DNA from 3 places in the Vibrio sp. nBUS_14 genome. Region 2 is predicted to be linked to each of the others. Evidence: predicted binding sites of a transcription regulator. Region 2 holds the regulator's gene; each other region holds the start of a gene.
The links. The regulator PurR, encoded in region 2, represses purine synthesis genes. The targets are predictions, from matches to a motif close to TNANGNAAACGTTTNCNTNA.
Positions count from the first base shown of each region.

Region 1: the regulator PurR is predicted to act here: its motif matches at 3,179-3,198, upstream of ACMAZD_RS10455 (phosphoribosylaminoimidazolesuccinocarboxamide synthase).
Region 3: the regulator PurR is predicted to act here: its motif matches at 2,600-2,619, upstream of ACMAZD_RS12775 (NupC/NupG family nucleoside CNT transporter).

Region 1 is NZ_CP179206.1:2,222,895-2,230,245, reverse strand. Features, by position in the region: gene ACMAZD_RS10465 (helicase-related protein) at 1-1,240, shown strand, start outside; gene ACMAZD_RS10460 (transporter) at 1,444-1,821, shown strand; gene ACMAZD_RS10455 (phosphoribosylaminoimidazolesuccinocarboxamide synthase) at 1,977-3,080, opposite strand; gene ACMAZD_RS10450 (SulA-like leucine-rich domain-containing protein) at 3,369-3,776, opposite strand; gene ACMAZD_RS10445 (hypothetical protein) at 4,130-4,318, opposite strand; partial or broken gene ACMAZD_RS10440 (hypothetical protein) at 4,484-4,921, opposite strand; partial or broken gene ACMAZD_RS10435 (tetratricopeptide repeat protein) at 5,002-5,584, opposite strand; gene ACMAZD_RS10430 (OmpA family protein) at 5,742-6,410, opposite strand; gene ACMAZD_RS10425 (DUF2786 domain-containing protein) at 6,525-7,214, opposite strand.
Region 2 is NZ_CP179206.1:2,414,721-2,422,071, forward strand. Features, by position in the region: gene mukF (chromosome partition protein MukF) at 1-1,080, opposite strand, end outside; gene cmoM (tRNA uridine 5-oxyacetic acid(34) methyltransferase CmoM) at 1,206-1,991, opposite strand; gene elyC (envelope biogenesis factor ElyC) at 2,107-2,958, shown strand; gene torR (two-component system response regulator TorR) at 3,156-3,869, opposite strand; gene torD (molecular chaperone TorD) at 4,158-4,805, shown strand; gene purR (HTH-type transcriptional repressor PurR) at 5,124-6,128, shown strand; cyclic di-GMP riboswitch class I at 6,303-6,388, shown strand; gene ACMAZD_RS11330 (TfoX/Sxy family DNA transformation protein) at 6,516-7,106, shown strand; gene ACMAZD_RS11335 (TVP38/TMEM64 family protein) at 7,239-7,351, shown strand, end outside.
Region 3 is NZ_CP179206.1:2,721,428-2,728,778, forward strand. Features, by position in the region: partial or broken gene ACMAZD_RS12770 (cation:proton antiporter) at 1-1,169, opposite strand, end outside; gene ACMAZD_RS12775 (NupC/NupG family nucleoside CNT transporter) at 1,354-2,553, opposite strand; gene ACMAZD_RS12780 (LysR family transcriptional regulator) at 2,759-3,682, opposite strand; gene ACMAZD_RS12785 (lytic murein transglycosylase) at 3,833-4,831, opposite strand; gene ACMAZD_RS12790 (YcgL domain-containing protein) at 4,861-5,151, opposite strand; gene minC (septum site-determining protein MinC) at 5,373-6,035, shown strand; gene minD (septum site-determining protein MinD) at 6,057-6,869, shown strand; gene minE (cell division topological specificity factor MinE) at 6,876-7,139, shown strand; gene rnd (ribonuclease D) at 7,253-7,351, opposite strand, start outside.

The DNA.
Region 1 (7,351 bases), 190 kb from region 2:
GACTCAAACTTTGCTAATGATGGAAGCGATTAATACCGACCATCAAATTACGGGTCATGGCAAAAAGCTTTATCCGCTGCCGATTGATGCTTTGTATGCCGACATCGTTACTCGAATCAAAGCCAAAGCACTTAAAGAAGCCATGGTCGATCTCACGGCGGCATTGTCCGTTCCGGCTCGCTTGTATCAGTTGCCGAACAATGCAGAACATCTTGAAGCGCTCGCTCAACAAGAAAAAGAAGGCTGTGATTTAAGCCTTTTAATTCAGATTGTTCGTGGTCGCGATTATCCGCATCTAAAAATCGACCAGCAAGCACTGAATGAAGCGCAAGGGTTAGCCAAGCAAATGCGTGAGGTGTTCGAACTTCCTCAGTTAGAGGTCGCGTCTCGTTTCCAGCGTATTGAACTGCTCAACACTATTGTTCAACTTCACCCGGAACTGGTGTTTGTGCGCAGGCTGAAACGAAAAGAAGCCTTTGCCAATGGAGCGTTAGAAGTGGTACTCGGTCGTCAGAATCGTTTCCCTGATAATGCGCAAGCGATGTTGGTGCTGGACACGCACAGCTTGCCGGGAAGAGGTGTTAAGCAAACACTAACCCTAGCGACAGTGACTGTGCCTATTCCTTTAGATATCGTCGTTGAAGCGGAGTTAGGTGAATGGCAACAAGGTGAAACCGTGGTCAATGATGATGGCGTCTTTACTGAGATGGATTTGGTGTATGCAGGCCGCACGATTTCGACTAAGCAAGTCGCGACTGAAGGTCAGTTGTCTTTGAAGCCTATCGTCGATCTCGTGGTAAGTGGTGCCCAACTTCCTGGTTTTGCAGAGGCTCGCACTCGAGAAATCAAACATTGGCAACTGTATGTGAAGCTTGGGCTCGATGAAGAGACAGAATATACCCCTGAGATCGAGCAACTGAGCTTTGAACTATGGTTTATAGAGCAACTCGAAGTGTTAGGTGTGACGGATGTCAGTGAGCTAGACATGTTTGAACACTCTGATATCCCTTTTGATGGCATTCCTACATGGGCTTACTCAGAGTTCTCGGACAAATATCCGTTCTCATTGAGCCTTGCCGACTTGCAACTCGATGTAGAATACTTGCCCGCAAGAAAGCTGATTTACGTTCATTATCAATTGGGTAGTCGGAAGTTATCCCCAAAACGTTGGGAACTGCCAACATGGTCTGGGTGGCGTATTCAGTACAAAAAAGCGAGCCGGATAATTGATATCAAATAGATGGATAAGTTTTATCTCTAAAATATTAATCAAATAGGTGCATATATGATATTTAAGTGCTTATTTTGTTACAAACTTGATTTTTATATGCCTTTTTAACCAATCAAAAGGTCATAAAAGACCATTCTTATATATCCTATTGCTATAAAGAAAGAGTTGATAGATATTGAGTATATTGTGTTGTCAAAGTGTCGGGGGACATCATGGAAAAACAGATAGAGACGCGTGTAGAGTTCGATTACACAACCTTTCTTGGCGCCTCATGCAGTAAAAAATGGACTTTTCTGGAAGCACTCACCACCATTGCACCAGTATTCAGTACCGTCTGGAGGGATAGCATCAAAGAGCTAGCCAGCCCAGAAGATCGTTTATGGCAAATGGCATTGAAATCAATGTCTACACGTAAAAGCGATGAATCTAATATTGTCACTTTGCTTAAGCTAGCAAAGTTAGAAGGGATCAACGAGCTGAAAGTTGTGATGCCATATTCGCTTGAAGATGAGCAAATTGAGTATATTGAATCACGCAGTCATTTGGTGATTGCAGATAACTCTGGTGAAGAGTTCACTATCAAGCTTTGAGCACTAACCTTCACGGTTAGCGATGCTCATTCAATAGCTTTAATGAAATCTACATAGTAAAAAGGGCTTCAATATTGAGGCCCTTTTAGTATCTGAAATTTATGCTTACTAGCGAGCTTATTAACTTATCAGCTTTCTAGCATGCGATTAGTAGACTAATCGATTAGCCCATAATCGGCACGAAGCACATCAATGATTTCTTGTTTCGGATTGTCGCTTAATACAATCTCACTACCAGTGATTTTCGCTGCGATATCAAGGTAAGTGCGAGAAAGAGACATCAATGCATCCAAAGGAAGTTCATTGTCACGAGCTAATGCTTCACGCTCTGGCATGCGTTCTTTATTCAACAGAATGTCTGCATCAGGGAAGTAGTTAAGCAAGAACTGACGGAAACCTTCTTTTGAGTTTTCGACGATGTTGCCCTTGTTGTACTCTTGAGTATCCCAAATACGAGATGAGTCTGGCGTGCCCACTTCGTCCATATAGATCAGCTTTTCTTTACCTTGAGCATCGTTCACGTAGCCAAACTCAAACTTGGTATCGACAAAGGTTTGATCGACGTTTGCGAGTGCTTGGCTAATTACGTTGAAGCCTTCTTTTAAAAGTTTTTCGTAATGCGTAATGTCACTTGCTTGAGTAAAGTTGAACGCTGCGAAGTTGTCTTCGATGTTGTTGCGAGTGATGTTCACATCGTCAGCTTCTGGTACACTAGGGATTCCTTTCAAAATCCCTTTTGTAGAAGGCGTGATTAGAAGCTCAGGTAGCTTTTTGTCTTTCTCAAGGCCTTCAGGCATCTCTATACCGCAGAATTCACGTTCGCCTTTCGCGTATGCACGCCACATAGATCCTGTGATGTATTGACGACAAATCGCTTCAATCATGACTGGGCGAGCTTTTTGTACGATCCATACGAATGGGTGAGGGATATCAAGAATATGACTGTCAGCAAGGCCGTTGTCTTTAAACAATTTGAACCAGTGGTTAGAGATAGCATTCAGAGCTGCTCCCTTACCTGGGACACCTTTAAGATCACCTTCACCACGCCAAATACAATCAAACGCAGAGATACGGTCACTGATCACCATGATGGCTAAAGGAGCATCTGGCGCTACATTGTAGCCTTTCTCTTTAATTAGTCGTTGGCTATCTTCTTCAGTTAACCAGTAGACCGAACGAACCTTGCCACTGTGGACAGGTTTATCAGTACGGATTGGTAGGTCATCATTTACGGCAAGAACTTGATCAGCAAGGCTCATTTAGACATTCCTATCTTTTATCAAACGTCATACAGAGAAGTGCGGTGTGCACATGATTAGACAGGCATTATACCCAATCTACTATTTGCTTCCAGATAAAAAGCAAACGATTGCTAATTCTATTGATCAAATAAAACCCCCGCCTAACTATTCGCTAGAAAATTAGCGGATTGTAGTGCAGGGGAAGGCAGTCTGTTGGGCTGTGTTTTGGCGCCATGTTATTGAGCTATGTTTCTGAACTATGTTTGTGAGCCAAGTTGTTAAGCCTAATTGCTAAGCGAGGCTGGCTTAGTGAATACGCTCTGAAGTTTCATCAATGAAGAACACTTCGCATTGAAAGCGTTGGCCTAACGTTCTTAGGTATTGTTGGTTGAATGAGTCGATAGACGTGCTTGCAACGATTGCACTCGCGTTTCCTGAGCGTATTGCTTTCTCGACTGTCTCTACTTCATTCATTTGGTTCGACGCTTTCATATGGATAACATGCTCGCAGCAAACATTGTGTTGCTTAAGCTGCTTAGCAGATGGTCTTGGCGTTTGAGCAGTAAACAGCAGCCATTGATGTTGATTGGACAGTAACGCCATTCTTGCGAACAACGCTTCCTCGTTTGAGTTTTTGCTTTTACGAGAAACTGATGTAAATGCGCAGTGAACTAGCGGGCTAGAGTGTTGGGCTTTAACGTGTGCTTGAATCATTTTACTGTCCCTATATACATGCTGTATGTGTATACAGTAGTTTTTGTTGCTTATAAGATCAAGCAGTTTTTGTGGGATTATTGGTCGTTTTCTTGCGGATGAGTATGCGGTTTTTATTTAAATTATTGATATTAAAGTGAAAATTAAATTGGACTGATTTTTATATTTTGTCTCATAAATTGAAAGAATGTGATTTCTATACAGGTGTATACAGTGGTTTTTACAGAAAAATACTGTATACACCTGTATAGAAGATAAGAAGATAAGAAGATAAGAAGATAAGAAGATAAGAAGATAAATCCCAGATACAAAAAAAGCGCCTTGGGCGCTTTCTTATATTTCAACGGTGTTACTTATCTCAGTGTCGCTTGGGAGAGTTTTGTTCTCATTTCCATTTCACCAATATTGAACTGGCGAACATCAATGGTTGCAATATCATTGCACTCTTTACATGCATGATGACACTTACCATCTAGGTAGTCGTGCTTTTTTACTAGGCTTGGCTTTTTGCACCAATCACAAACGCCTTCTATTGTGAACATATCTTCTCCTCACCTGTTTAAATCAGGTGTATTTTCGGCGCAGATTATGACACAAGCAAGACCCATTAGTTAATAGTTTGTTACCCGTTTTTGAGAGGGGGATCGATTGCAACACTAATAAAATCGGTATCTTTGCGATCTTGGAAAATGAATATATGTGGTTATTTACGGTTTTGTAACATTTTGTAAGATGGTTTTTAGCGCATTGTTCAAACGTTTCATTTCTTCGTCACATCCATGACCGTCAGGGTGATAGATTTTAGAGAGTTGTTTGTATCGAATCTTAATGCTTTTTTGGTCAGGAATAGAGCTAGGTGTGTACCCAAATAGAGCGCAGGCTACTTGCAAAGCATTCAGACCTTTGTTGTTTTTCTGCTTCTTCAATTCGTTATAGATGGTTTGAAGTTGGCGCTTTTGCTGCTTAATGGTGAAATCCTTGGAGCTAAGCTGTGCTTCAAGCGTCTGTTGCTGCTGATTCAACTCACCAGATTTCAGAATCTGTCGCTTTCGTGAGATAACCAGAGTCGCGCTGATACTCAAGGTCGCAATCAGTAGGGCCAACGCAGTACCAATCATATAGTCAGAGCTGGTTAGATTAGAACTGGAGAGGTTAGAGCGTGTCGCTTGGTTAGATTGTACTTGCTGAGATAACTCCTGACTGGTGTCTATTTCAGAGTCGATGCTGTCATCGAGCTGTTCTATTGAAGATATCTGCTTAGCACGCTGTTGGTTGAATTGTGCTTCTAGAACACGGTTGTAGCCATCTTCTGCATCGGGGTTGTCTTTTAAGGCCGCTTCATACCATAGCTGCGCTGCATCTAACGGTTGCAGTAGTTCTTTATTAAGTGAGGATTCATAGAGCTTTGCCACCTCATTGGGAGCGCGCTTGTTACCTTGTAGCGCCGCTTTGATGAACCATTCCAAAGCAAGTTGGTTATCTTGCTCTACGCTTGTTCCCGTTAAGTACCATTCACCCAGTTTAAATTGTGCATCTGCATTGCCGTTATCCGCTGACTGCGAGTACCAATAAAATGCATCATCGATGTTTTTAGGCACGTCAGTACCCAGTTCATACGATTGGGCCAATTGATACTGAGACCTTGAGTCTTGAGGTTGTCGATCTTGAGGTTGTAGAGATAACGAAAGTTCAACACTGCTTTCAGCATGAACGAAATGTGGGTTGAGTAATTGTATCGCGGAAAAGGCTAGGGCTAGAAATAGAGTTCTGAGTAGTGAGGATGACCAGAAGTTGGATAAGATAAGCAAAAGATAAGTCTCGTAAAAAAGCCCAGTGCTGATGTATCAGTATGAATACGCTATGTGGCTGAGTGTTAAGTCGTAACGCTTAAAATAAGCGATACGGTTGACAAGCAACTATATAGTGGTTAATTCAATAGATAAAGGTAACTGGGCTTTAACCGTGCTACTTAAGCGGCAAGATTTGAATTTCTACGCGACGGTTACAAGCACGACCTTGAGACGTGTTGTTGTCACATAGAGGGTAACGTTCACCGTTACCACGAGCAATGGCACGGCCTGCAGCGACATCTTGAGAAATCAAGAATGCACGAACAGATTCAGCACGACGCTCAGAAAGGATTTGGTTAGTCGACTCACTGCCAGTGCTGTCAGTGTGACCTTCGATCACTAGGCTCGTGTCTGGGTATTCAACTAAGATACGAGCAACACCGCGAAGTGTGTTGTGAATGCTTGATTCTAAAGCGTAAGAGCTTGATTCGAAGCCAATGCCGTTTTCTAAACGAAGTAGAAGCTGGTTCTCACCAACACGCTCTACTTGAACGCCAGAGTTCATTAGCTCTTCACGAAGTGCCGCTTCTTGTCGGTCAAAGTAGTAACCAATACCACCGCCAACAGCTGCACCACCTGCCGCACCAATCAGTGCGCGTTTGCCACGATCTTTAGAGTTGTCACCAGTAGCTGCACCAGTAACGGCACCAGCGATTGCACCAATTAGAGCGCCTTGAGTTGCAGAGTTAGTCTCAGATTCGCCAGTTGTAGCGTTTTGGCGTTGGGTTGCCTGACATCCCGTTAGAGCGACAGTAAGCGCGAGGGCTAGTGTGATTTTTTTCAACGTATTTCTCCATAATGTACTTCTGTCAAACATATAAGTACCGAATGACAACAATTAGTCCTGTAAGTCTTAATGATGGTTTTTATCAATACGTTGAAGCAATGTAAAGTGGCACTATGATTTAGTTATCTTTTTAACTGCTTGGGCACCGCCAACTGGACGATTAACAGACAACTTACGACCTTTTTTCAAACCAACTTCGTAGTCAGCAGTGAGGTTTTTCATTGCCTCTCTTAGTTGTTGTTTGAAGGTTTCACGGTCAATATTTTCAAATTCTTTATCAATGTAGTTATTGATTTTGTTGTTTGACTCGTCGTCCGGGGTAATGGTTGGCAACTTTTCAAGCGCACCTTCTACCCAGCCAGAAACGTAAGAATTTACGCGACGAGTAACTTCCAGTGAACCTGTACCTGATCCAGCAAAGCTGTTTCTGAATTGGCCAGTATGCTCGTTCAATTCACGATAAATGATGTCGAAAGCAAAGGCAGCAAAGATCGCGCGGTCAGCTTCGCCAATGAATTCCACACGCTTAAGGCCTTTGTGGTTCAGTAACACGGCTTCTACGCCAAACTTAGTGTTGATACCACGAATAACGCGCAGCAGAGTAGAGCTGATGTTTGCTGGCAACAGGTGACTGGATTGAGTTTTCCCCATTTTGATAAATTCAATATCGTCTTTCTCGAGACCATATTTCAGCATCAAGTTATGCGCCATCTTTATTGCATTGGCTGCTTCGTTGACGTTTGCTGAATTTCCAAGCTCAAGACACTTGGCTATTTTCTTTAGGGCTTTTTTCTTATCCATCGACTACTTAATCATTACCGCAAATTTTGAAAAGTCCGACATTTTACATGTTTTGTCAGATAACAGAAAGCCCAAACTGGTTTGGATCGTATTAAAAGGGCTCTGATGGGAGTGTGGAAGGCAATATTGAGGGGCAA
Region 2 (7,351 bases):
GTTCACTTGCTCGAATTCTTCGTACTCTACTTCCATCGGTGCTTGCCCCATCACTTCGTCATCACGAAGCACCAAGGCTTCATCACGAAGATCGGTCAGCTTTTCAGCATCGGCATAAGTCAGTAACCAAGGTGCATCAAAGTAGTCGGTAACCGACTGACGCAAGCGTTGGCTAAAGGCACGGTTTTTATCCATATCAATCGCGGTACGGATAAATTTATGTACGTGGCGGTCATAACCGATCCATAAGTCGATCGCCTGTTGGCCCCAACTTGTGATTCGATCGAGTTTCATTTGCAAACCAAACAAGGTTTCGCCTACGAACTCAAGTTCATCATCACCGTACACAATTTCTTGAATATCGAGGATCTGGGTTTGTAGTTCGTCGCCGGCCGCTTGCAAGGTGTCTTGCAATTCTTTTAGCGTGGCTGAGGTTTCCGATAGCAAAGACTCACAGTTATTGATCGCTTCTCGCCAATCTTTATTAAGAAGATCGGCGATTTGCTGTTTGACGGTTTGTTGCTGCTCGTCCATCACACGCTGGTTTAAATCGATCTGATCGAAGATCTCACCCACTGAATATTTCAAAACGCCATAAACGTTCTTTTGCCAGTGACCAGGTGTTCCACCTCTTTGCGCAGCTTCAATCGCTTTAGCCATCTCATCTGCAACCATCGAAAGTTGAATCGACAGTTTTAACTTAGAGAATTGACGGTGACGTAAGTAATAATCTGAAATTCCGATCGCAAGTGGAGAAAGACGGTAAATACTCGCACCGTCGGTAACCTCACTAGTAAAACGACTGATCAGTTTTTGTTTAACCAACTCGTTGATAGCGTTGTTTGCACGGAATGCAGACGCTTCACCGGTATCTTCAAACAGACGAGTGACAATGGTAAATGCATCGTGTAATTCACCTTCACCTAGCTCTTCATCGAACCTTTCATTGCTTAGCACAGCGATAGCAATCAAAAATGCTAAACGTTCTGGCGGCAAGTTTAATGAAAAGTCATGCTGCTTGACCCAGCCTACCAACTCATCAATTGGCTGCTCTTCGGCAGTTTGAGTCATTTCACTCATTGTGGTTCCTGTTACTGTTTTTCGAAATATCGAACATGTTAGATATTACGTCTATTTCTTTATGACGCGGGCTTCTTACGATTGCATAGCGCATGTTGTGGCTTCTTTTACCACATTCACCGCTGTTATTGCGCAGGTTTTTGAGCCCAAACGTGAATATAACGGCCTAGCGACAGATATGGCTCTTGGCGACACAGCTGTTTTTCTAGTCCCAATACATCTTCAAATTGGTAATCGCCCATGTACTCCATATTACCTATGTAGTCACTAAAGGAGCGAATGCCTGATTTACCACAGATTTCTAGACCAGCGTCTTCTATCCATTGATAAACTTCTTCTGGCTTCAAGCCCTTTTGTGGTTGCAGCTTAAACCGTTTTCGATGTGGCATCCCATTCAATACATGAGGAATGTTGCCACAAATCACATTTTTCAGGACTAATCCGTGGTGGTTGTAAAACATTATCGAGGCAACGCCACCGGGTTTTACTTGTTCTAGTAATAAATCAAGTGCCTCTCTAGGATCTGCGAGCCATTCCATTACGGCATGAAACATCACAAAGTCAACTTGGCCTTCAAGGTGCTCTGCTACTTTTTGTACCGGAGAATGAATGAACCGATACTGCTCTAACAAACCCGCTTCGCTGATACTTTCTTCTGCAAGCTTAAGCATCTCAGAAGAGAGATCACACAGAGAAACGTTATGCCCTAACGCAGCTATTTTTTGCGACATCTGTGCAAGACCGCCTCCGGCATCAAGAACATGCAGAGGTGAGGCTGATTGTTCAAATTTGCTCAAAGCTTGTTCTAAATCTTCCCATACGATGATCTGACGGATCTCTCCTTTGTCAGAGCCGTAAATATTTTTTGCAAATTTGTGGGCAATATCGTCGAAATTACGGTCTTCAGTCACGGCTACTTGAGTTATTATGTCCTATCGTGCCTGCTATTCTGTCACAGGAATTTCAGGAATAAAGAGGCGATGTCTCTTTTTACTACTAAGTGATGTTTTTTCGGACTATTCGGATATGTTTGAGCTGAAAAAAGTAGTGTCTTCGCTATTGATGCCACTGCCAGCAATGTTAATTCTCGCTTTTCTGGGTTTAGCCCTAGTGATGTTTACTACTAAAAGGAAGACTGGTTGCCTAATTACCCTTTCAGCCCTCTGTAGTATTTTCCTAATCGCTTTCCAACCAGTTTCTAGTCAACTTTTAATGCCAATGGAAAGGCAACACACCGCATTTTTGCCCGTAGACGACACCATCGACTACGTTATGGTTCTTGGAAGTGGTCACGTCGTCGATGATCAAATTCCACCAACATCAGAACTTAGTCGCACAGGGCTCATGCGTTTAAGTGAAGGCATTCGTATTCTTCGCCTTTACCCTGGTGCAAAACTCATTTTGTCTGGCTACGGTGCAGGCACTGAAGTGAGCAACGCAAGAATGATGGCCAAAGTAGCGTTAGCCTTGGGCGTAGCAAAACCCGATATCATTCTGCTTGAAACCGCTAAAGACACGTGGGAAGAGGCGCGCCAAGCGGCCGCATTCGTTAAAAATAAAAATATGGTGTTAGTAACATCGGCGAGCCACATGACTCGCGCATTGAATGAATTCCATGCGGCAGGTATGAAGCCATTACCCGCACCAACCAACTACCTTGCACAAGAAGGCATTGTTGAACCTTGGAATAAGTACATGCCTAAAGCGCTCTATCTTGAACAGACAGAACGTTACTGGTACGAAACAATGGGGTTAGTTTGGCAAAGTCTCCGTGATTGGCTAGACACAAGCAATGACAATATCGAAGAACCTTCGGTTATCCCTGAGCCTTCTATTTTAGAAGAGGACGATGGTGTAGCTTCTGCTGCGCAGTCTTAATGAGAGTTCTTGATTTCAAGTATCTACTTTAGTGTCACTGCTTTTATATAACGACTTTCGAGCCACTCATGAATCGTCAAGAAAGCGATAAGCGATAAGCGATAAGCGATAAAACGCAAATAAAAAGCCGAGACATCAATGATGTCTCGGCTTTTTTACGTTCAAATTTTGTTGCTGACTAGAACTCCCGAAGAGAATCAGTCACCAGCAAACATGTAACCTTCACCGTGAACCGTCACAAAGATTTGTGGGTTCTTAGGGTCAAACTCCATCTTCGCACGCATGCGACGGATTAACACGTCGATGGTTCGGTCATTTGGAGCATCCACTCGGTGGCTGATCATGTTCAAAATACGTTCACGACTTAGCACTTGGTTAGGGTAAGAAGAAAGCGCAACGAGCAGCTCATATTCTGCTTTAGTCAGCTTAACTGGCTCACCGTTTTTACTTAAAGCACGACGAGGGATATCAAACGTCCACTCACCAAAACGAACCACAGATTCGTCTTCTGCTTCAACTGCCGCACCCACCGCTGTTTTACGAGCAGCAGCAATACGCCAAAGTAAGTTTTTAACTCGAACTAATAACTCGCGCAGTTCGATGGGTTTAGTAACATAATCGTCTGCGCCCATTTCTAGGCCTACAATTTTGTCGATGCTATCCGTGCGTCCAGTAACTAAAATAATCCCAATGTCCGATTGACTGCGTAATTCGCGAGTTAGCATCAATCCATCTTCGCCTGGTAAGTTGATGTCTAGCATAATGAGGTCAACGTTGTTTTCTTCCAACACGTTTCTCATTTGAGCGCCGCTTTCCGCTTCACTCACTGTGTAACCTTCGTTTTGGAAATATCCAACCAGCTTACTGCGGGTTACCACATCATCTTCTACGACTAATACGTGATAGCTCATCTACACCACTTTTCTTATTTAATAGTTTCAGTAACCATTCTATTCATAACTAGTAACAATTCTAGTGGTACAGCAGATAAAAGCGAGAAACATGAATCTTTTTTGATACAAGACAATCTAAAACCTTGCTATTTACCGTCCATCGCAATTCAATATAGGCATTACGACTAACGAGTCACTTTGCGTTTAGCAAATAACCTTGTTATTGAGCCTTGGTGTGCTTATGCCCAAATGATTTCACGATGCTTGGGTATATAAACATCACAAGACTAAATCAGGATCTATGAAATGAAAGATACGAAAGCATTCAACGAACAAAGAGCTGAAATATACTGGTGGCTATCAAGCTTGTTCGCTAAAGAGCTCACACAAGAAGAACTCGATCACTACCATTCTGTTGAGATTCGTTCTTTTCTGACTGGTTTAGGCGAAAACGAAACACTTAAGCCTGCGATTGACACTCTGGTAGACGCATTGAACCGTCTACAAACACGTGAAGATGCCCAACTAGAACTGTCTGCTGACTTCTGCGATCTATTCTTAAAGACAGATAAACATGGTGCTCTACCTTACGCTTCAATGTATATCGGCAAAACGGGTCTGTTAAACGACAAGCCAGCTAAAGACATGGAAGATATCATGGCTAAGCACAACTTGGTGGTAAACCAAGATCTGAAAGAGCCAGCAGACCACATTGCTATCGAACTTGATTTCCTTGGTAATCTCATCATCCGTTCAAATGAAACTGAGCTTGAAGAAGAATTAGAAAAATCGTTCGCTGTTCAACAACAGTTTATTGAACAACAACTTCTTACTTGGGTACCAAAGTTCAACGCTAGATGTCGTGAGATCGATTCATTCGGTTTCTATGCATCGATTGCCTCTCTTCTCGTTGCCTTCTGTAATCTGGACACTCAGTATTTAGCGGGTGAATAAGATTCGCTGATGATTAAGTAAACAAATTCAATAGAATGTGACAATTCACCCAGATTTCTGGGTGAATTTTATTGCGAGTAATTTCTAGTCAGTCTAAAATTGTGACCGCAAACGATAAAATATGAAACATTCACGAAATGCTATGCTTATTTAAGTTCAGAGCATTTCGGTGTTAAGACAAGCCGCTCAATAGCGGTTTTTTGTTTTTTAGCACTTTAATACCCCAAAGAGCCCTACAAATTTAAGCTCTTAGTTAGGTAGCTTAACGGCTGCTTTATTCCGTACTTGGGAAAGTAGCTTCTATAATAGGATAAAACCATGGCCACTATAAAAGATGTCGCTCGCTTAGCAGGCGTATCAACTACCACCGTTTCTCACGTAATCAACAAAACACGTTTTGTTGCAGAAGCGACTCAAGAGAAAGTAAACAAAGCCGTAGACGAATTAAACTACGCGCCAAGTGCTGTTGCTCGTAGCTTGAAATGCAATTCAACACGTACTATCGGCATGCTAGTGACTCAATCAACAAACCTTTTCTTCTCGGAAGTGATCGATGGTGTTGAAAGCTACTGCTACCGTCAAGGTTACACTTTGATTCTGTGTAACACAGGTGGTATCTATGAGAAGCAACGTGACTACATTCGAATGCTTGCAGAAAAACGTGTAGATGGCATCTTGGTTATGTGTTCTGACTTAACAGAAGAACTTCGTGGCATGTTAGATCGCCATGCTGATATCCCAAAAGTTGTCATGGATTGGGGCCCTGAAACCTCTCAGGCTGATAAGATCATCGATAACTCTGAAGAAGGCGGCTATCTAGCAACCAAATACCTGCTAGAACGTGGTCACACAAAGATTGCTTGTTTAAGTGGCCACTTAGACAAAGCAGCATGTGTAGAACGCATCGCGGGTTACAAACGCGCACTCAATGAAGCGAAGGTCGAAACCGACGAAAAGCTCATCATTGAAGGTAACTTCGAGTGTGATACCGCTGTACTTGCGGCTGATAAAATTGCTCAGATGGAAGATCGCCCTACCGCTGTGTTCTGTTTTAACGACACAATGGCACTTGGCCTAATGAGTCGCCTGCAACAGCAAGACATTCGCATTCCTGAAGATATTTCGGTTATCGGTTACGACAACATTGAACTTGCAGAATACTTCTCTCCACCATTGACAACGGTTCACCAACCTAAGCGTCGTGTTGGTAAAAATGCATTCGAAATTTTGTTGGAACGCATTAAAGATAAAGATCATGAAAAACGTGTCTTTGAAATGCACCCTGAAATTGTTGAGCGAAGCACAGTTAAAACGTTAAATTAATTGATAAATCGAGTTTAATTTCATTAAGCGCACCTTTGGGTGCGCTTTTTTTATAAGCAGACAAAATAAACCTAGTTGCACATCATCAAGATCATTAATTGGAGCAACATCACATTTTTAAATATCAGGTGTGAGCCTAATTCAACAAAAACTTTATTCTATTCAATCAGTCAGTCACGCACAGGGCAAACCACTTGAAAGAGTGAGACGCAAAGCTTCCGGCCTAAACCACTCGTTGGTATGGTAGCGGGGTTACCGATGGCAAAATGCAGTAGTTACTAACAATCTGGTAATTTACGGCTTATTGACAATTTAATTGCAACATTTTGCTAATCTTTCGGACCTGCTTATTTGGTGGCGTAGTTCAAATACACCGAGATAAATAACATGGATAAACCGATACTAAAGGACTCAATGAAATTATTTGAGCCCCTAGGAAAAATAAAATCACGCTCAATGTTTGGTGGATTCGGGCTTTTTGCTGATGACACTATGTTTGCTCTGGTTGTAAATGACCAGCTGCACATAAGAGCGGACAAAGACACAACAAGGCAATTCGAGCAACAAGGGTTTCAACCATACGTCTACAAAAAACGTGGTTTCCCTGTCGTCACTAAGTATTTCGCATTACCGGAAGGTTTATGGCAAGACCAAGAGAAAATCTTGCAGCTTGCTACGACGTCTCTGGGTTTTGCTAAAGAAGAGAAAGCTGAGCAGTCTTCTGCTAAGCCAACTCGACTAAAGGACCTCCCTAACCTTCGATTGGCTACCGAGCGTATGTTGAAAAAGGCGGGAATCGATTCCGTAGAATGCTTATATGAATCTGGCTCTGTAAACGCATTTAACGCCATCAAGGAATCGCATGCATCCTCTGTCAACATTGAGCTGCTTTGGGCGCTAGAAGGTGCGATCAATGGTACTCATTGGTCTGTTATACCGCAGCAACGTCGTGAAGAGCTTATCAGTCGCATCAATTAATATTGTCAGTTCAAACTATCTACATAACTAAGCCGCATTCTTGCGGCTTTTTTATATCTGTTGAAAGTTAATCTATGCTTTGCCTGTCTATCTATACTAATGGTATGCATTAAAAAATTAGAGGAAGTATCAATGAGTAAGAAAATGATATTGGGTATCGTGTTGGTCGTAATCATCGTCCTATTAGGCGTCAATTTCGGCCAATACCTAACACTTGAAAATGCGAAGACTCAACAAGCAGTTTT
Region 3 (7,351 bases), 310 kb from region 2:
CTTCTTGCCCACCAACTTGCGGTAAGGCTCTGAATAACAACCGTACCGATGATGACCAAGAACACCATTGGCACCAGTAGATCAGCCCCTTCAATCAATTGCTTCTCTTGAAGCTTGATAGCAAATAGAGAAGAAACCGCAGCCGCGACGATCCCGCGAGGTGCCATCCAACTCAAAAACCATTTATCTGCTGGGGTAAGATCCGTGCCGATCCCGCTGATCCACACACTCAGAGGACGAGCCACCAGCATAACGACCGCTAATAAGCCAATACCGCCCCAACCTATCGAGAGGAAAGTCCCAGAATCGAGTCGACTCGCCAATAAGATAAACAAAGCGGAAATGAGTAACACGGTTAAGGTCTCTTTGAACTCAATAATATCTTCAAGATCCAAGCATTTCACGTTGGCGAGCCAGATACCCATGATGGTCACGGTTAATAGGCCAGACTCTTCACTCAGATCATTAGAAAAAGAGAACGCCGCCAACATCAACGTTAGGACTGCCACATTACGCAAATAGTGCGGAACCCAATGTCCTTGAAGCATCTTGGCAATCAAATAGCCACCGATGATCCCTAAGCCTAAACCGATGGCTAGAGTCAGCCCCAAGGCCGACAGTACATGGCTGGTAGGATCGGCTGAAGAGACAATGTATTCGTAAACGAGAACGGCAAACAGAGCGCCAATCGGGTCAATCACTATCCCTTCCCAGCGCAAGATACTGCCTAACGAAGATTTGGGTTGAATGCTGCGCAGCATGGGAACAATAACGGTTGGCCCCGTGACCACCACTAAGGCGGCAAACAACGCGGCTAATGGCCAGCTGAAATCCACAAAATAATAAGCACCAACGACAATGCACGCCCAAGTAATCAGCATGCCAAAACTCACGAGGTGCGTCACCATGCGACCATGACCTCTTATTTCCTTGAAATTCAGGGTCAATGCACCTTCAAACAGAATAATAGCGACACCTAATGAAATCAGCGGAAATAGCACATCCCCAAAAATGGCGTCGGGATTAAGGATGTTGAGACCGGGACCTAAAAGTAAGCCGACAATAAGAAGAGGAAGAATAGCAGGAAGACGCAAGCGCCAACCTAACAATTGACACGTTAAAGACAGCAGTCCAATTAACGCCAAGGATGAAGTAATCGACAAATCCATTTGTGCCCCTAAAAAATTCGTACCACACCTTGAGATACAAACCTATTTGCTGAAACAAGAAAGCCTATGTAATTAAACTATAGGCTCTCTTTTTCATGCTAACCGAATATTAGTATGATTAATCAGTAACTTTACTATGGGGAAATAAAGTGACTGATTCATCCACTCTGTACTTATCATCTAGTTACAGAGAAAGCACCACGCCAGCAATCGCTGCGCTCATTAAGTTAGCAAGCACACCCGCACAAATCGCTTTAAAGCCGTATTGTGAGATGAAAGAGCGACGCTCTGGAACTAAGCTACCCAAACCACCAATCAGAATGGCCATCGTTGAGATGTTGGCAAAACCACATAGTGCAAAAGTAACGATCGCTTTTGAGTGCTCACTCAGTGCATCTTTCACGTCCATTAACTGGATGAAAGCCACAAATTCATTCACAACGATTTTATTACCGATCAGCGAGCCTGCAACCACAGCCTCAGACCACGGCACACCGATCAGCCATGCAACGGGTGCGAACACATAACCTAGGATAAGTTCGAAGCTTAGGTTTACGCCAAACCAACCACCAACAATACCTAATAAGCCATTCAGCATCGCAATCACACTGATAAAGGCCAGAAGTGTCGCACCCACTGCAACGGCAATACGAAGTCCAGACATAGCCCCATCAGCCATTGCCTCGACGACGTTTGTTGCTCGTGGAATTTCAACGTCAGACTCAATATTTTCTTGAGCCTCATCTGCATTACCTGGTACCAAAATCTTGGCCATCAATAGACCTGCAGGCGCAGACATGAATGCCGCTGCAATCAGGTAGTTCAAATCAACACCAAGCGATGCATAACCCACTAACGTACCACCAGCTACAGAAGCCAAACCACACACCATTACGGCAAACAGTTGTGAATCCGTCATATGCTTCAAGTAAGGCTTAACCACCAATGGCGCTTCGATCATGCCAACAAAGATGTTTGCCGTTGCAGACAGTGACTCCGCACGACCTGTACCTAAGAACTTTTGCAAAGCACCGCCGATAAGGTTGATCACCTTTGGCATAAAGCCGATGTGGTACAAGCCTGAAATCAGTGCAGAGAAAAAGATAATGATGCCGAGAACGTTAATAGCGAAAACAAATCCGTTATTCGTGAGGCCACCAAATAGGAAGTTAATCCCCTCTTGACCGTAGTTGATCAAGCTAGACACCGCACCAGTAGCTGCATTCAGCGCTTCTTTACCCATCGGCACATAAAGAACCAATAGCGCGAATGAGATTTGCAGTAAGAAAGCCAAAGAGACGGTTCTTAGCGGAATATTTTTTCTGTCCGTAGATAGTAACCAAGCAGCTACTAAAATAGTGATAATTCCAAGTAGGGAAGCCATATGCGTCAACCTAAAAGTTGTAGGTAGGAAAGGCGACGCATTGTATAGAGGAAATCGTTTGCGGCAAGGTGCGGTTGTTAATGTGATGTTGGGATTATCACTGCCTCACCTATGATTATATTAAAGCATTGAATTTTAATGACTTAACTTGCTTAAAAAGCATACTTTTTCCATATGGAAATTATATTTATAGATTAGGAAACAGTTAACGGTGCAGCTCAACGCAGGTTTTAAGGTTTTCATCCCAATAAGTAGTTGGCGACCCGATATGATCTTTGATGAACTCAATCACTGCTGAAAGCTTCTTCGGCATGTTCTTTCTACTCGGATACACAGCGTAAAATGGCATCAGCTGACTCGCTCGCCATTCTGGTAATACTTGGATGAGCTTGCCCATTCTAAACTCTTCTTTGACTAAGTAAGTCGCCAGATAAGCAACGCCCCAACCCGATACTGCCGCATCTCGTACCGCCTCAGCCAAATCCACCGAATAGTCTCCCGCCACTTTCACACTGAGGTTTTCTTGGCCGTTATCAAATGCCCACGATGTGTAGTCCCGTTCACGGCTACGATAGATAAGGCAGTTATGGTCAATCAGATCAGATGGCACATGAGGAGTCCCTGCCTTAATCAGATAATCCGGTGAAGCCGCCACTACAAACTGACTGTCGGCTAAGCGCTGCGCAATATAACCTTCCGGTAAATCTTCATTGTTGGTGATCCAGAGATCCAGTCGCTCTTCAATCATATCCACTTTGTAGTCGAACAAATGCACTTCGATTCTCAGCTGAGGATAAAGCTGTCTGAGCTGATCAATTGCAGGAATGATATGCAGTGTGCCAAATGACTGAGACAAGCCTATGCGGAATATCCCAGAGATATCATCACGCTGGCTGTCCATATCCATTTGAGCCGCTTTCACCGTATTGAAGAGCTGCTCACAATGCTGATAAAACACTTCCCCTGCTTCAGTTAGTGTCAGGCTGCGTGTGGTTCTTTGCACTAGCTTGATACCTATCGAGTCTTCGAGAAAAGCAACTTGCTTACTGATGTGAGACACCGACACATTCAAACTTTTTGCTGCACTGGTAAAGCCTTCATGCTTGATTAACGCATGGAATATCACCATCTGTGCGGCTCTATCTGTTAGCACAAGACCACCTTAAAAATCTCTGAAATATAAAAGACAAAGGACTCCGAAGAGTCCTTTAGTTCGTTCTGCCTATAGTAGGCCAAATGCTATCAAAGCGACCTAGGGCTATTAACCAAATTAAGTCTGTTAATCAAACTTAATTCTGTCTGCTAGGTGGCTGACCGCCAAAGCAAAGTAGTAAGAACGATTCCACTTCATTAACACATTGTAGTTGTTGTAAATGAGGTACGAACGACCGGTTTCATCGTCTGGCATAATTAGCCAAGCTTTAATATCTTCATCAAGCGTTGGTAGTGGGCGATCGTCAAAGCGTTTAATACCGAGTTCAGACCACTCTTTTAAGTATTTCGCTTTGTCTTCACCTCGGCCTTGCATCTCGATAAACACGGTTGCCGGAACGTGAACCTGACGGCCCCACGTATATTTGTCATCCCAACCTGATTGGCTGAGATAATTAGCCGCCGAAGCAAATACATCTTCTTCAGTGCCCCAAATATCTTTCTTACCGTCGCCGTTACCGTCAGCGGCATAAGCTAAGAATGAGCTTGGCATAAACTGAGGCTGCCCCATCGCGCCAGCCCAAGAGCCTTTCATCTCTTTGGGTGCGATATGGCCTTGGTCAAGAATCGTTAACGCAGCCATCGCTTCGCTACGGAACAACGCTTCTCTGCGTCCTTCGTAAGCCATGGTGGTTAAAGCATCGATAACACTGTAATTACCCGTGAACTTGCCAAAATTACTTTCTACGCCCCATAGAGCGACAATGAACCTTGGTTGAACACCGTACTCGTCACCAATACGCTTTAACGCTGTGTAGTGTTTTTTGTAGAGCGATCTTGCCTGTTTCACTTTCCAATCTGGAACCGCACGTGGAATGTATTCATCCAGAGTCAGTTTCTTCTCAGGTTGGTTTTTATCGGCTTTGACTGCTCTCGGCTTAAACGTCACACCATCAAAGGCTTCTTCAATGATCGCTTCAGAAATGCCTTGTTCACGGCCTTGCTGCTTTAGTTTTTCTACATATTGTTCAAAGCTAAGCTCTTCAGCCTGTACTGAACCGATAGTCAGGCTATTACCCAATAGCAATGCTGACACGGCTAATAGGGTTTTAGAAAATTTACTCAACGATCATTCCTCCTTGAATTAGGTGGCTATCACTCTTCGTCTTGAACATTCTGCTGAGCTTTACGCTCTTTATGCAGTTCAAGTTCGTTAACCGGCGGAGGCGGAACCTGCAAAAAGAAACCATCGTTTTTTAGTGACTCTTTCACTTTTTCGATGCTGACTTGGGCAAGCGTGCGGCCTTCCATTTTAATTACCATTACAAAGCTAGGTTTACCAAACATTTGCATCAGTGCGTCAGGGACTTGTGAGAAATCATCCTTTTTCGGGATATAAAGGTATGTTCCTTCTTTTTTTGAGCTTTTATATATAGAACACAGCATGACAAACCTTTTTTAAATGTTTATGGCTACAAAACTCTCACTTGTGAGTTCAATAGTTTATGTTGATGAAATATTGGGGACAAAACGTTTATTTGACAACAAGATTACTTGCTGTGCTTGATTTGGGAATATAACATGATAAACCTAGTTTCAGGCAATGCCCTTTATCTTTAAGATGAAAGAAATTGTACCTATCCGCAATTGAGGTCCTGTAGTTTTCGATGTCTAGTAACCCAGATCTAAAAGGTAGCAGTTTCACGCTATCTGTTTTGCACTTATCCGATGATCAAGTCGAAAATGCAGTGTCTTTTCTTCAAGAGAAGGTAGACCAAGCACCCACTTTTTTTGCGGCTGCACCTGTTGTTATCAATATCAGCAAAGTCGCTGGCGATATTGATTTCGTACAGCTCAAAAATGGTATATCTCAAGCGGGCATGATCCCGGTTGGTGTAGCTGGTTGCTCAGATAAGCGCATGCAAAACTTAGCCAGGGACGCAGGTTTTGCCGTTATGACAGCGAGCAAGTCTCCCTCTCAAGCGCCGGCAAAAATGGCTCCGATTAAGGTGGTGAGAACCCCGATTCGTTCTGGTCAGCAAGTGTATGCCAAAGACGGTGACTTGCTGATTCTTAGCCACGTAAGTGCAGGCGCAGAAGTGATTGCCGATGGCAGCATCCATATTCATGGCACGCTACGCGGTCGTGCAATTGCAGGTGCAAGTGGTCAAACTGAAGCAAAAATAATTTGTAATGATTTACAAGCCGAGCTGGTTTCCATTGCAGGAAATTACTGGCTCAGCGATCAAATTGATAGCGAGTACTGGCAAAAGAAAACCATGTTCAGTATGGCAAACGATGTATTACACGTTGATGTCCTCGCAATATAAGAGAAATAAAAGGAAAAAAGAATGGCACGCATTATCGTTGTAACGTCAGGTAAAGGCGGGGTGGGCAAAACGACCTCCAGTGCAGCTATTGCCTCTGGCTTAGCTCTGAAAGGGAAGAAAACAGCGGTTATCGATTTTGATATCGGTCTGCGTAACCTAGATTTAATCATGGGTTGTGAGCGTCGTGTTGTGTACGACTTCGTTAACGTGATCAATGGTGAAGCGACGCTGAACCAAGCCATGATCAAAGACAAGCGCACAGAGAACCTATTCATTCTTCCTGCTTCTCAAACTCGTGATAAAGACGCATTGACGAAAGATGGCGTTCGTCGTGTATTTGATGAACTGGATGAAATGGGCTTTGATTTCATCATCTGTGATTCTCCTGCGGGTATCGAGCAAGGCGCTCTAATGGCGCTTTACTTTGCTGATGAAGCGATTGTAACCACCAACCCTGAAGTCTCTTCTGTACGAGATTCCGACCGTATTCTAGGTATTCTTGATTCTAAGTCTCGTCGTTCAGAAGACGGATTAGAGCCAGTGAAAACACACCTTCTATTGACTCGCTACAACCCAGCACGTGTAACTCAAGGTGAGATGCTCAGTGTTGAAGACGTTGAAGAAATCCTGCACATCTCTCTACTGGGTGTGATTCCAGAGAGCCAAGCAGTACTGAACGCGTCAAACAAGGGTGTGCCAGTTATCTTTGACGAAGCAACCGACGCAGGTATGGCTTACAATGATACTGTAGAGCGACTACTGGGTAGCCAAGTGGACTTCCGTTTCTTAACGGAACAGAAGAAAGGCATCTTCAAAAGACTGTTCGGGGGCTAATACGCAATGTCATTACTAGAGTTTTTCAGACCACAAAAAAAGACAACCGCAAACCTAGCCAAAGAACGTTTGCAGATCATTGTTGCAGAGCGACGCAGCCATGACGACCCAGCGCCGTCTTACCTGCCGCAACTAAAAGAAGACATCTTGAAGTGTATTGCGAAGTATGTTGAAGTCGATCCATCAATGGTTGATCTGACTTTCGAACACAAAGATGACGACATCTCAGTATTAGAGTTGAACGTTAAGCTTCCAGAAGAAGACCGATAAGTAAAGCCTAAGCTGTGCTTATCAATATTCAATAAAAAAGAGAGCCTAGGCTCTCTTTTTTATGTCTGAAACTTTTATCTCTGCAGCATTCGTTGCTAACTGAAGATATAAGGTTATTTAATTGCTTTATTTAGCTTCTCGCCAACGACATCTAGACGCCAACCTTGCATTACATCAGGTAGCTTCTCTGGGTTACGATCGTACTTCCAAAT